Regions from separate parts of the Novosphingobium sp. BL-52-GroH genome, predicted to be linked through region 1. Evidence: riboswitches for the same ligand, from Rfam matches in the RefSeq annotation. Region 1 holds a riboswitch; each other region holds the start of a gene.
The links. Region 1 has a riboswitch for cobalamin ahead of ACFFDA_RS04415 (TonB-dependent receptor plug domain-containing protein). Riboswitches for the same ligand answer to the same signal wherever they lie in the genome.
Positions count from the first base shown of each region.

Region 1 (3,561 bases):
ACGTGCCGAGCACGGCCCAGGGGGCGATGTCCTCGACCGGGATGGCGGTGCCACCCTGTACGGGAATGAAACTGTCGTCGAACAGGGCTGCAGACTTGGACATGTCACGCTCCTTCAGGGGATTTCGCGTCCCGGGGATACAAATTCCAGGGTGAAGGTCTGGCTCTCGACGGCGAACGTCGATTACAGTGGCGCGACCGCGCCGGATTTTCACCGGCTTCCCCATCCTGAAAGTCCCGGCCACTTAGGGCCCGATCGGCCATCCGGTCAATGCCGAGTTGGCAACGCTTTTGGAGGTTTCCCTGGCGACGACCCTGCTGCTGCTCTGCGCGGCCACGACACCGCTAAGCCGCAGCGGCGGTTTTCCCGGCCCCGACGACGCGCTCGACGAGCCTGGCCGACGCGCCGCGGCGGCGTGCGTCCTGCCGGTGCGATTCGCAGGCGATGTGCTGCACGCGCCCTCCCGCGCAGCTGCGGAAACTGCCGCCACCATGGGCCTTGCCGCCCGGATCGATCCCGCGCTGGCAGACATCGACCACGGGACATGGTCCGGCAGGTCTTTCGACGCGATCGCGTCAGCAGACACGGCCGCTCTGCCTGCCTGGCTTGCCGATCCCGTGCAGGGCACGCCCGACGGCGAGACCATGGCGCAAGTGCAGGCGCGCATCGGCCGCTGGCTCAACGCCATAGCCGCGGCGCCGGCAACGTCCTGCGCGATCACCCATGCGATGCCGATCCGCGCCGCGCTGGCCCACGCGCTGGACATTCCCCTTCCCGCCACTCTCGCCATCGACGTGGCGCCGCTCTCGCGGACGGTGCTGTCCTTCAACGGCAGGTGGCGGTTGCAGTCGCTAGGGCTCGATTGACCCTCTTGCGAACTGTCGCAACTGTCGATATCCGCCGCTCCGTCCGGGCAGGCTACACGAGCGAGCCCGGGCGAAATGATCGCGCCGGTGCCTCGAAAGAGGCTTAAAACGGGAACACGGTGAGGGATATCCGCGCAAGCGGACCTTTCGAATCCGAGGCTGTCCCTGCAACTGTAAGCGGCGAGCGCGATGTACATGTGCGGACGGGAAGACCCGGGCCGCCAGCCACTGGGCCGGACGCTGCGACATGCGAGGCCTGGGAAGGCCGTGCATCAAGCCATGACCCGCGAGCCAGGAGACCTGCCGGCGTCTGGTCGCTCATGCCTTGGCCCAGGGGGTGGCCGTGGCACGGTGATTTTCCGTCTGAGCGACGAACGAGCGGCGGGGGCCGCACGGCAGCGCATGCCGGTCGCCACGACGAGGGGCGCCCGGCCGGTGTGCGCGCCGGCCGTTCGGAGCGATCGTCGTTCCCGGGCGGCACGCCCCTGCCTGATGTCGCCAGGCGCTCAGGGGAATGTTCATGTTCAATGCCACCATCTCGCGCGGCGCGCTTGCCGCATCGATCGCGCTCGCCTGCGTCACGCCCGCCCTTGCGGACGAGGATGCCGACGCGATCGTCGTCACCGGCCGCAGTCTCGAGGAGACCTTGCCGGAGGAACTCTCGCGCTACGGCAGCGACATCGCCACGCTCGACGAGAAGCGCGTCAAGGACAGCGGCGCGGTGGACCTCGCCCGCGCGCTGGAAGCGGTACCGGGGCTCTACATCCGCTCGCGCGGGGGGCCATTCACCTATGTCGACGTCTCGCTGCAGGGATCGCGCACGCAGGACGTGCTGTTCACGCTGGACGGCATCCGCCTCAACAACCGCCTCTACGGCGGCACGTCGCCCAACGACACCCTGCCCGCCAGCATGATCGAGCGGATCGAGGTGCTCAAGGGCGGCGAGAGCCTGTTCTACGGCACCCAGGCCTCCGCCGGGATCATCAACGTCGTCACCCGCGGCTTCACCGACGACTTCAACGGCCAGGTCAATGGCAGCGTCGACAGCCGCGCGGGCACCAGCGTCGACGGCTATGTCCGCGGCGGCATGGGCGGCCACAGGTTCGTCGCCTACGCCTCGCGCAACCAGTCGGACGGCTACATGCCCTACAGCGCGTACCAGCCGAGCCTGACCGACCGCAAGCTGGGCTATGACCTGTGGTCCGCCGGGCTCAAGTACCAGTACGACCTCGCCCCCGACCTCGCGTTGAACGCGCAATACCAGCACACCGAAGCGAAGCTCGACAACCTGTCCGCCACCCGCATCAAGGAAAGCCGCAACGACCGTAACGAGGAGATTGCCAGTGTTCGCGTCGACTACACCGCGGACGACGGCTTCCAGTTCTTCCTCAAGGGCTACTTCCACGAATGGAAGACCGCCTACGTGCGCATCCGCAATTCGCTGCCCCTCGGCACCCCGATCGTCGATTTCCCTCCCGGCACCTTCTGGGGCTATCGCGACTGGGGCGGCAGCGCCGTCGCCAAGCTGCACCTGCACCGGGGCCTGGAATACCTTGTCGGCTACGATTTCCAGAGCTTCAACGGCCGCGACGACGTGCTGCTGATCGGACCGACCAACGAGAAGGTCCACGCGGGCATTCTCCAGGTTCGCACCGACGACGAGCTGTCAAGCAAGGGCCGCATCGCGGCAGGCCTGCGCTACAACAGGACCGAAGGCGCCAGGAAGACGATCTGGAACGTCTCCGGCCGCTACGACTTCTCCGACGCGCTCTACATCGAGGCCAATGGGGGCACCTCGTTCATCCTGCCCGACGCCTCGCAACTCTACGGCAATGACCCGTGCTGCGAAGTCGGCAATCCCAACCTTGCACCGGAGGAGAGCCTCAACCTCAACGCCTCGGTCGGCGGCCTGATCCCTGCCGGCCTGGCCGAGCTGCGCTGGAAGGCGACCTACTTCAACCGTCGAATCACCAACCTCATCGACACGACATACGACGATCCGGCCTTCCCCGACGGCACGTACATCAACGTCGATGACAAGGTCCGCTCGCAAGGCGCGGAAGTCGAACTGAACGCGCGCCTTGCCGGTGGCTGGACCATCAATGCCAGCTACACTTATGCCCGCGTGCGCAACCAGGGCGCCTCGCTCCAGCGCGACCGCAACCCCGAACAGTACGCCAAGGGCACGGTCGCCTATGCACCGGAAGACCGTCCGTTCGGTGCCAGCGTATCGGTGAACTGGCTGGGCGATACCTGGTCGACGCTCTCGGGCTTCGGACGCCGCAACTACGGCAACTATGCGCTCGTCGACTTCGGCGCCTACCTCTATCCCGATGGCGAAACGCGCCAACATCGCTTCGGGATCAACGTCGAGAACGTGTTCGACCGGGAGTACGCAACGCGCGGCTGGTCCTCGGCCGTCACCGACCAGGGTGCGCTCGAGGGCACCAACACGCGCTTCACCTTCTTCAACCGGGGCGTCCCGCGCACGCTGCGGGTGAGCTACGGCGTGAGCTTCTAGCGTCCGGGAAGGCGTCCCCGCGAAAGCGGGGGCGTCGGCCGAAGAAACGCGCCTGCCGTCCCGCAACGCTACCCGACGGAAACCCCATCATGATGAAGCCCGTGCTTTTTCTCCATCGCTGGCTCGGCGTCCTCGTCGGGCTGCTCATGACGATCTGGTGCCTATCCGGGTTCG
Region 1 is NZ_CP171149.1:1,025,649-1,029,209, reverse strand. It holds gene ACFFDA_RS04425 (CbtB-domain containing protein) at 1-103, opposite strand, end outside; cobalamin riboswitch at 135-280, opposite strand; gene ACFFDA_RS04420 (histidine phosphatase family protein) at 279-866, shown strand; cobalamin riboswitch at 935-1,189, shown strand; gene ACFFDA_RS04415 (TonB-dependent receptor plug domain-containing protein) at 1,387-3,387, shown strand; gene ACFFDA_RS04410 (PepSY domain-containing protein) at 3,477-3,561, shown strand, end outside.

Region 2 (3,561 bases), on a different replicon from region 1:
CCCGTGGCTCACATCTTCACGCGCACGCCGGCATAGGCCGAGCGGCCGGCCGTGCCGTATGTCCGCACCACTTCGTAGTGCTCGTCGAACAGGTTCTCGACCCGGCCGTAGACTTCGACGTTGGGCGTCACCGCGAAGGCGCCGCGCAGGCCGACGACGACGTTCCCGCCCACGTACTGCGTGTTCGTCGCATTGTCGTAGCGCCCGCCGCCGACGCGCAAGTCCGCGCCGAGCTTGAGGCCCACTTCCCACGCCTTGTCGAGGCTGGCGTAGAAGTTGGTACGCGGCCGGCGGGCGAGGCGCGCGCCGGTCAGTTCGTTGGTGGCGTCGAGGTAGGTCGCGGCGAGGTTCAGGTCGAAGCCTTCCCAGTTCGCCACCTGCATGCCCAGTTCCACGCCCTTCGCCCGCGCCCGCCCGACGTTGTAGTAGTAGCCCAGGAAGAAGCCGCTCTCGGGATCGTAGGTCGACGTATAGTCGATCAGGTTCTTCGTCTTGCGATCGAAGTAGGTCAGCGTGAAGCGCCCGGTTCCGGCCGCGAAGGGCTGTTCGATGCCCGCGTCCCAGCTCTTCGAGGTTTCGGACTTCAACGCGTAGTAGGTGCCGGTCTGGTAGAGCTGGTAGAGCGAGGGCGCCTTGAAGCCCTCGCCGTAGCTGGCGCGCAGTACGGGCGCGTCGATGCCCTCGCCGATCACCCAGGCGCCGTTGGCGGCCAGCGTGGTCTTGTGGCCGAAGTCCTCGTGGTCGTCGTAGCGCACGCCGCCGTTCAGCGTCAGCCCGGTCAGCGGGCGCAGCGTCAGGTTGCCGTAGTAGCTGTCGAGCGAGGTCGAATCCCTGGAACCGTAGTTGTCGTCGAACTTCTGCTTCTCGGTCTCGGCGCCAAGCTGGACGCTGGCCATCTCGACGGGGGCGAAGCTCACCTGGCCTTCGAAGCGCTCGGTGCGGCCGTTGGTGATGTAGGGGCCGTACTCGGCGTCGTCCGACACGCGGCGGGTGTCGTTGATGCCATAGCCCACGCGCGCCGACAGCCGGTCGTCGAGGCCGGTGTAGCGCACGTTGGCATAGCCCAGCGTATCGCGCTTGCGGCCCAGGTTGAGCGCATCGGCGCCGGTGTTGTCGTAGTCGTAGTCCGCCTTGGTGTAGAAGCCGCCGGCATCGACCGACAGGCCCTCGGCCAATTCGACCTCGGCGCGCGCGTTGGCGCTCTTGCTCTCGAAGCCGTCCTTCTCGGTGGCGCCGCGCCGCTCGTCGAAGGCGGAGAAGCCGTCGCCCTTGAGCCAGTTGCCGCCCAGCGTCAGCCCGACCGGACCGATCAGGCCGGCGGCCGAGACGCTCGCCTGCTTGCGGTCGCGCCAGCCGTATTCGGCCTGGGCGCGCGCGGTCCACTGCTCGGTCGGGCGCTCGGTGATGAAGTTGATGACGCCGCCGATCGCGCGGCTGCCCCACAGGACGCCCGAGGACCCGCGCACCTCCTCGACGCGGTCGAACTGGCCGATGGTCAGCGCGCCGAAGTCGAAGCCGCCGCCGACGTCGCCCGGATCGTTGATGCGCACGCCGTCGATCAGCACGAGGCTCTGCGCGTTCTCGGCGCCGCGCACGAACACGCTGGAAGGCTGGCCGAAGCCACCCGCCTGCACCACCGAGATGCCGGGGATGCGCGCCAGCACGTCGGTCGCGGTGGTCGCCTGGGTGCGTTCGATCTCGTCGCGGGTGACCACGGTGATCGACTGGCCGACCTGGGTGATGGGGGTGGGCGTGCGGTTGGCGGTGACGACGAGGGGCTCGATCCGCGTCGCGGTCGGCATCACGCCTTCATCGGCATAAGGCGCGTCCTGCGCCATCGCAGGAGTGCTCGCAGCCAGCGCGGTGCCGATCAGAAACAGGTACTTCATTCTATGTCCTCCGAACCTTGAACGTTTTCGCCGTTCATGGCGGAGGCACCTGCGCCCTTCCTCATGGCGCGTGGGCTCGCTGCACCCGGAACACCCCGTCCGGCTGCGGAACGACCGTCTGGGCAGGTCTCCTGGCTCCCGGATCATCGCCCGTCCCCGCCTTCCCAGCCCCATCCCTCGCAAGGAAATCCGGCCAGTGGCGCGCGTGGAGACGGACTCTCCGGTCACAGTTGCGGGGACAGCGCCGGATTCGCGGCCGGCTTCCCTCTTAGGCCCGGCTTTGCGGGCACCCATGACGTGACGCGCCGATAGGGCGAGGGTGCGCGGTTTGCAAGCTTGCGCATCCGCCATCCCGGCGCGGCCCGGGACGATGGGGCCAAATCTTAACCGCTTAAGCCTATACGCCCACCCTGTACCGCAACGGGACGACGCCGAATGGCAGGATGCGCCACTCGCAATAGACGGTAAGGCCGGGGGTGCAGACATGCGCCTCCCTTTGGATCAGGATTCGAGTGCCCCCATCCCTCCCCCTTTCCGGACCCGAAGCCGCTACGACGGCGGACGCCGGATTCCGGGCCGGATTGCGGGGTGCATTCCGGGAAACCGAGACCTTCGAGCGCCCGCGCGACTTTTCGGGGCGCTTTGCCCGCCGCGTGCGCGGGGTCGGGCGGCACCATCCGGTCAAGCTGCGCCGCCGCTGGACGCTCGGCGTCACCGCGCTCGCCGCGGTCGCCTTGCCTGCCTTCGCCGAGCCGTCCGGGTGGGAGCGCTTCGCCATCGCCGACGCCGTCTCGCCCGAGACCGCGGTTTCGCCGATGCCCTTCGAGCAGGCCGGCGCCAGCTTCCCGGGCTCGGCCTTCTACTACCTCGACACTGCGCCGGCGCCGCTGCGCGTGGGCGAAGGCATCCGCTCGGACGCCGACGATGCCGTGTCCGGCCCCACCCTGGGCACCGGGCCGACCGCGCGCGCGCTCAGGATCGACAACTCCGGCGTCGACCGCAGCCGCGCACTGCAGTGCCTCACCGCCGCGATCTATTACGAGGCCGCGAGCGAGCCCGACGCCGGGCAGCGCGCGGTGGCGCAGGTCGTGCTCAACCGCGTGGCGCACCCGGCCTATCCCAAGACCGTGTGCGGCGTCGTCTACGAAGGGTCGGAACGGTCGACCGGCTGCCAGTTCTCGTTCACCTGCGACGGGGCGCTGGCCCGCCACCCCCAGCGCCTGTTCTGGGACCGCGCCGAGACCGTCGCGCGCGATGCGCTCGCCGGCTACGTCTATGCGCCGGTCGGCCTCGCCACGCATTATCACACGGTCCAGGTCAGCCCCTACTGGGCGCCGAGCCTGCAGTACCTGGGCACGATCGGCGCCCATCGCTTCTACTCGTTCCGCGGCACCGCCGGGAACCCCGCGACCTTCCACTACACCTACTTCGGCGGCGAGCCGGTGGCCGCGCCGCACCGCCGCGACGAATCGGCGATCGCCGCCGCGGCCGCCGCCGCGCTCGACCCGCTGGCGGTGCAGCGCGCCTTCGGTCTGGCCGAACCGGCCAGGCCCCCCGCCCCGCCCCCGCAAGCCGCGGCCGCGACCGCTCCCGTCTATTCGAGCCAGGTGGAGGAGCGCGGCGGCGAATCCCTCTACCGCGCGCAGAACCTGCCGGGCTCCCAGGGGGTCAA
Region 2 is NZ_CP171152.1:1,233,192-1,236,752, forward strand. It holds gene ACFFDA_RS18425 (ABC transporter substrate-binding protein) at 1-12, opposite strand, end outside; gene ACFFDA_RS18430 (TonB-dependent receptor plug domain-containing protein) at 9-1,889, opposite strand; cobalamin riboswitch at 1,993-2,198, opposite strand; gene ACFFDA_RS18435 (cell wall hydrolase) at 2,471-3,561, shown strand, end outside.
Region 2: it holds a riboswitch for cobalamin, as region 1 does, so the genes downstream of both, ACFFDA_RS18430 (TonB-dependent receptor plug domain-containing protein) here and ACFFDA_RS04415 (TonB-dependent receptor plug domain-containing protein) in region 1, are expected to answer to the same signal.

Region 3 (3,561 bases), 620 kb from region 1:
CGTCGGTGCGTTGCCGATACCTACGACCGCCCCTTTGAGGTGCGGGCGCCACAGCTCCAGCGCCGCGGCCGAGCGGGTGTTCGACAGCGTCCGGGCCAGCCCCGGCACGGCGGCGTCCCTCAGCGTGCAGATCACCGCATTGCCGGCCGGCAGCCGCGCGCGGGTGATCCCTTCGGACACCATGTGGGCATCGCACAGGACGGGTGCCCCGCGCGCGAGGGCATTGATGGCGGCCTGTGCGAAGCCGGGCGAGAAGCGGATCGACCCGGCGAGGTCGACGAGGCCGGCAGCATGGATCATGCGGACCGCGATCCGCTCCTCGAGGGTGGAAAATCGGGCCAGGTCGGCTTCGGCGCGGATGGTCGCAAAGGACTGGCGGTAGATCGCGGCACCGTCGGTTTCATAGGCATGTGGCATCATTCGGCTCCGAAACGGGCGAGCAGGTCTTCCGGGTCGAGCCCGGATTCGACGGGGGGATCACCAGCGCGGGCGTCGCGTCCGAGGTCGAAGCGACCCTCGCGTCCGGTCAGCGTGACGGCCGCCGCGCCGCCATGCGCGCACCCCTTGGCGCAGCCCGAGACGTGCAGCCGGCCGCCGACGTGCGGCGCCAGCCGCAACGCAAGGGCACGCGTGGCCACCGTCGCCTGCGGACACAGAGGCAGGCCGGGGCAGGCTTCGGCGCGCATCGCGCAGTGCGACGCATCGTCGACGAAACCCGACATCTCGACGGGCTTTCCCCCTTCGAGCAGCAGCACGCGCCACGGCGTCACCCGCATCGCCGTCGCTTGCGAGCATTCCATCAGCGCAGCCAGCGCCGCAGCGCTGGTGCTGCCGAACGGCACCCCCCGAACCGGCCCGAGGACGTGACGCCCAGGCACGAGCGCCGCTCGAGGTGGTGCCCCCCGCTCGCCCCCCGTCGCCCACGAAGGCAGGTCGGCGCGGTGACGGGCCATGCGGCCCGCCTCCATCCCGCCGGTCGCGACGAACCAGGCGGCAAGCGCCACCAGCGCATCGGCGGCTTCGTCGGGCGGGACGGCGATACCCGTCGCCCGGCCCTGGGCGCGCAGGAGGAGGCCGCCGCTTGCGGCGCGTTCGATCCGGAAATCGGCCGGAACGTCGGCCAGCACCGGCGCGACGCCCGCATCTATCGCGAAACCCGCCTTGGCCGGAAGATCGGGGAGCAGGTGCAGCCGCGCCGCCAGGTCCGTTGCCACCTGCCAGGTCGCGTCGCCTTCGATCCAGTCGGGTGCGACGAGCACGTTGCGCCGCTGCTCGATGGTCGGCTCCGGGTCGACCAGGTCGAGCGCGCAGAGCCCTTCCAGCAAGGCCGCCCAGCCCGTTTCCGCAACGCCGCGGACCTGAAGATTGGCGCGGCTGGTCACGTCGATCATGCCATTGCCGAACCGGTCGGCCAATGTGCACAGCCCCGCGACCTGCCCGCGCGACAGCCGGGCAAGGCGCGGGCGGATGCGCACGATCAGCCCGTCGCCGGCCGCCATCGGGCGCCACGCGGTCGGGCACCAGCCGCGCACGGCAAATCCCTCCGATCCTGATGTACCGCCAGTCGGCCCGGTCGGCGACGCGCGCATATACGATCCCACTCACGCACGGCGACGATGACCGGGGCTTGCCGACGAATGTCGGTCCGTGCGCAACGACGGGCGGGCGTGAATCACGCCCGTCCCTGCACACCGATGCAGCCCCAGCCGCACGGGTTCGTCGCTCACGCGGAGTACCGAGCCTTGGCCTATCCCTGGACCAGGGCAAGAGCGACCGATGCGCCGGCAGGTCTCCTGGCTCGCGGGTCGAAGCTCGATGCGCAGCCTTCCCGGGATCGTGCGCATCGCGCAAGGTCACCCAGTGGCCGACTTCTCCGAAGGAGAAGTCCCGGCATCCCGCTCGCCGCTTACAGTTGCAGGGACAGCCTCGGATCGGGATGACAGCCGCCATCCCGCCGCGTTCCCTTTTAAGCCCCTCTCGAGGCACCCGCGCGATCGTATCGGGGCCTTTTCCGAAACGGAAGCACCCCGATCATCGCCCGCTAGCTTTCGATCGGCCCTGCTGCAAGCTCATCCGTCATCGAGCGCGGGAAACTTTTGCGGGAGAATTGACCGTCACGATACGGAACGTATATGAACCGTATACGCAACGTCTTGCCGAGGTCTTATGGGCATAGTGAAAATCGACGACGAGCTTCACGAGGAGGCCCGCAAGGCCAGCACCGTCATGTGCCGGTCCATCAATGCGCAGGCCGAGTTCTGGATGAAGATCGGGATGCTTGCCGAGGCCAATCCCACCATGTCCTTCAACGATGTCGTCAAGATGCAGTTCGAGGTGGCCAGAGTGCGCGTGGCTGGCGCGATGGCCGCCTGACATGGTCAAGACCCCCGACGAACTGGCGCTCATGCGCACCTCAGGAAAACTGCTCGCATCGGTTTTCGAGATGCTGGACGGGCAGGACCTGGCCGGCCGCTCGACGATGGAGGTCAACGACTTGGTCGAGCGGTTCATCACCGTGGACTTAGCCGCGCGCCCGGCGAGCAAGGGGCAATACGGCTTCAAGTACGTTCTGAACTGCTCGATCAACCATGTCGTCTGCCATGGCGTGCCCGATCCCGCAGAGATCATCCGCGACGGCGACATCATCAATCTCGACATAACCCTGGAGAAGAACGGCTTCATCGCCGATTCCAGCAAGACCTATCTCGTGGGCAATGCCCCGCCGGCGGCGCGGCGGCTGGTGCAGGTGGCCCGGGAGGCGATGTGGAAGGGCATCAGGCAGGTCCGCCCCGGCGCGCAACTTGGCGACATAGGCCATGCGATCGAGCAGCATGCCAAAAAGAATGGCTACTCGGTGGTCCGGGAATATTGCGGACATGGCATCGGCCGGGAGATGCACGAGGAGCCGCAAGTGCTCAACTTCGGCCGCCCAGGGTCGGGGCTGAGGCTGCGGGAGGGCATGGTCTTCACCATCGAGCCGATGGTTAACCAGGGCACGCGCATGGTCGCGACCGAACGCGACGGATGGACGGTGGTGACCCGGGACCGCAAGCTTTCCGCGCAATTCGAGCACACCGTCGCGGTGACGGCGAGCGGCGTCGAGGTGCTGACGTTGCGCGCCGACGGAACCTGAGGCGGGCCGGTCAGTGCCGGCCGGCCGGCCGGATCACCGCCTCGGCCGTGACCGCGTTGACGAGGGGGCGTCCCGCTTGCGCATCCGCCAGGTTCTGCAGGGTCGTTGTGGCGATGTTGTCCAACGCCTCTTCGGTCAGGAAGGCCTGGTGGCCGGTCACGAGGACGTTGGGGAAGGTCAGCAGGCGCTGGAAATCGTCATCCTCGATGATCTCGCTCGACAGGTCCTCGAAGAACAGGTCGGCTTCCTGCTCGTAGACGTCGAGCGCCACGCCGCCGACCTTGCGGCTCTTGAGCCCGTCGATCAGGGCGCGGGTATCGATCAGCGCCCCGCGGCTGGTGTTGACGACCAGCAGCCCGGGACGCGCGGCGGCGATCATCCGCGCATCGATCAGGTGGCGAGTCTCGGGCGTCAGCGGGCAATGCAGC
Region 3 is NZ_CP171149.1:403,432-406,992, forward strand. It holds gene ACFFDA_RS01790 (precorrin-8X methylmutase) at 1-417, opposite strand, end outside; gene ACFFDA_RS01795 (cobalamin biosynthesis protein CobG) at 417-1,499, opposite strand; cobalamin riboswitch at 1,766-2,005, opposite strand; gene ACFFDA_RS01800 (ParD-like family protein) at 2,167-2,373, shown strand; gene map (type I methionyl aminopeptidase) at 2,375-3,133, shown strand; gene ACFFDA_RS01810 (2-hydroxyacid dehydrogenase) at 3,144-3,561, opposite strand, start outside.
Region 3: it holds a riboswitch for cobalamin, as region 1 does, so the genes downstream of both, ACFFDA_RS01795 (cobalamin biosynthesis protein CobG) here and ACFFDA_RS04415 (TonB-dependent receptor plug domain-containing protein) in region 1, are expected to answer to the same signal.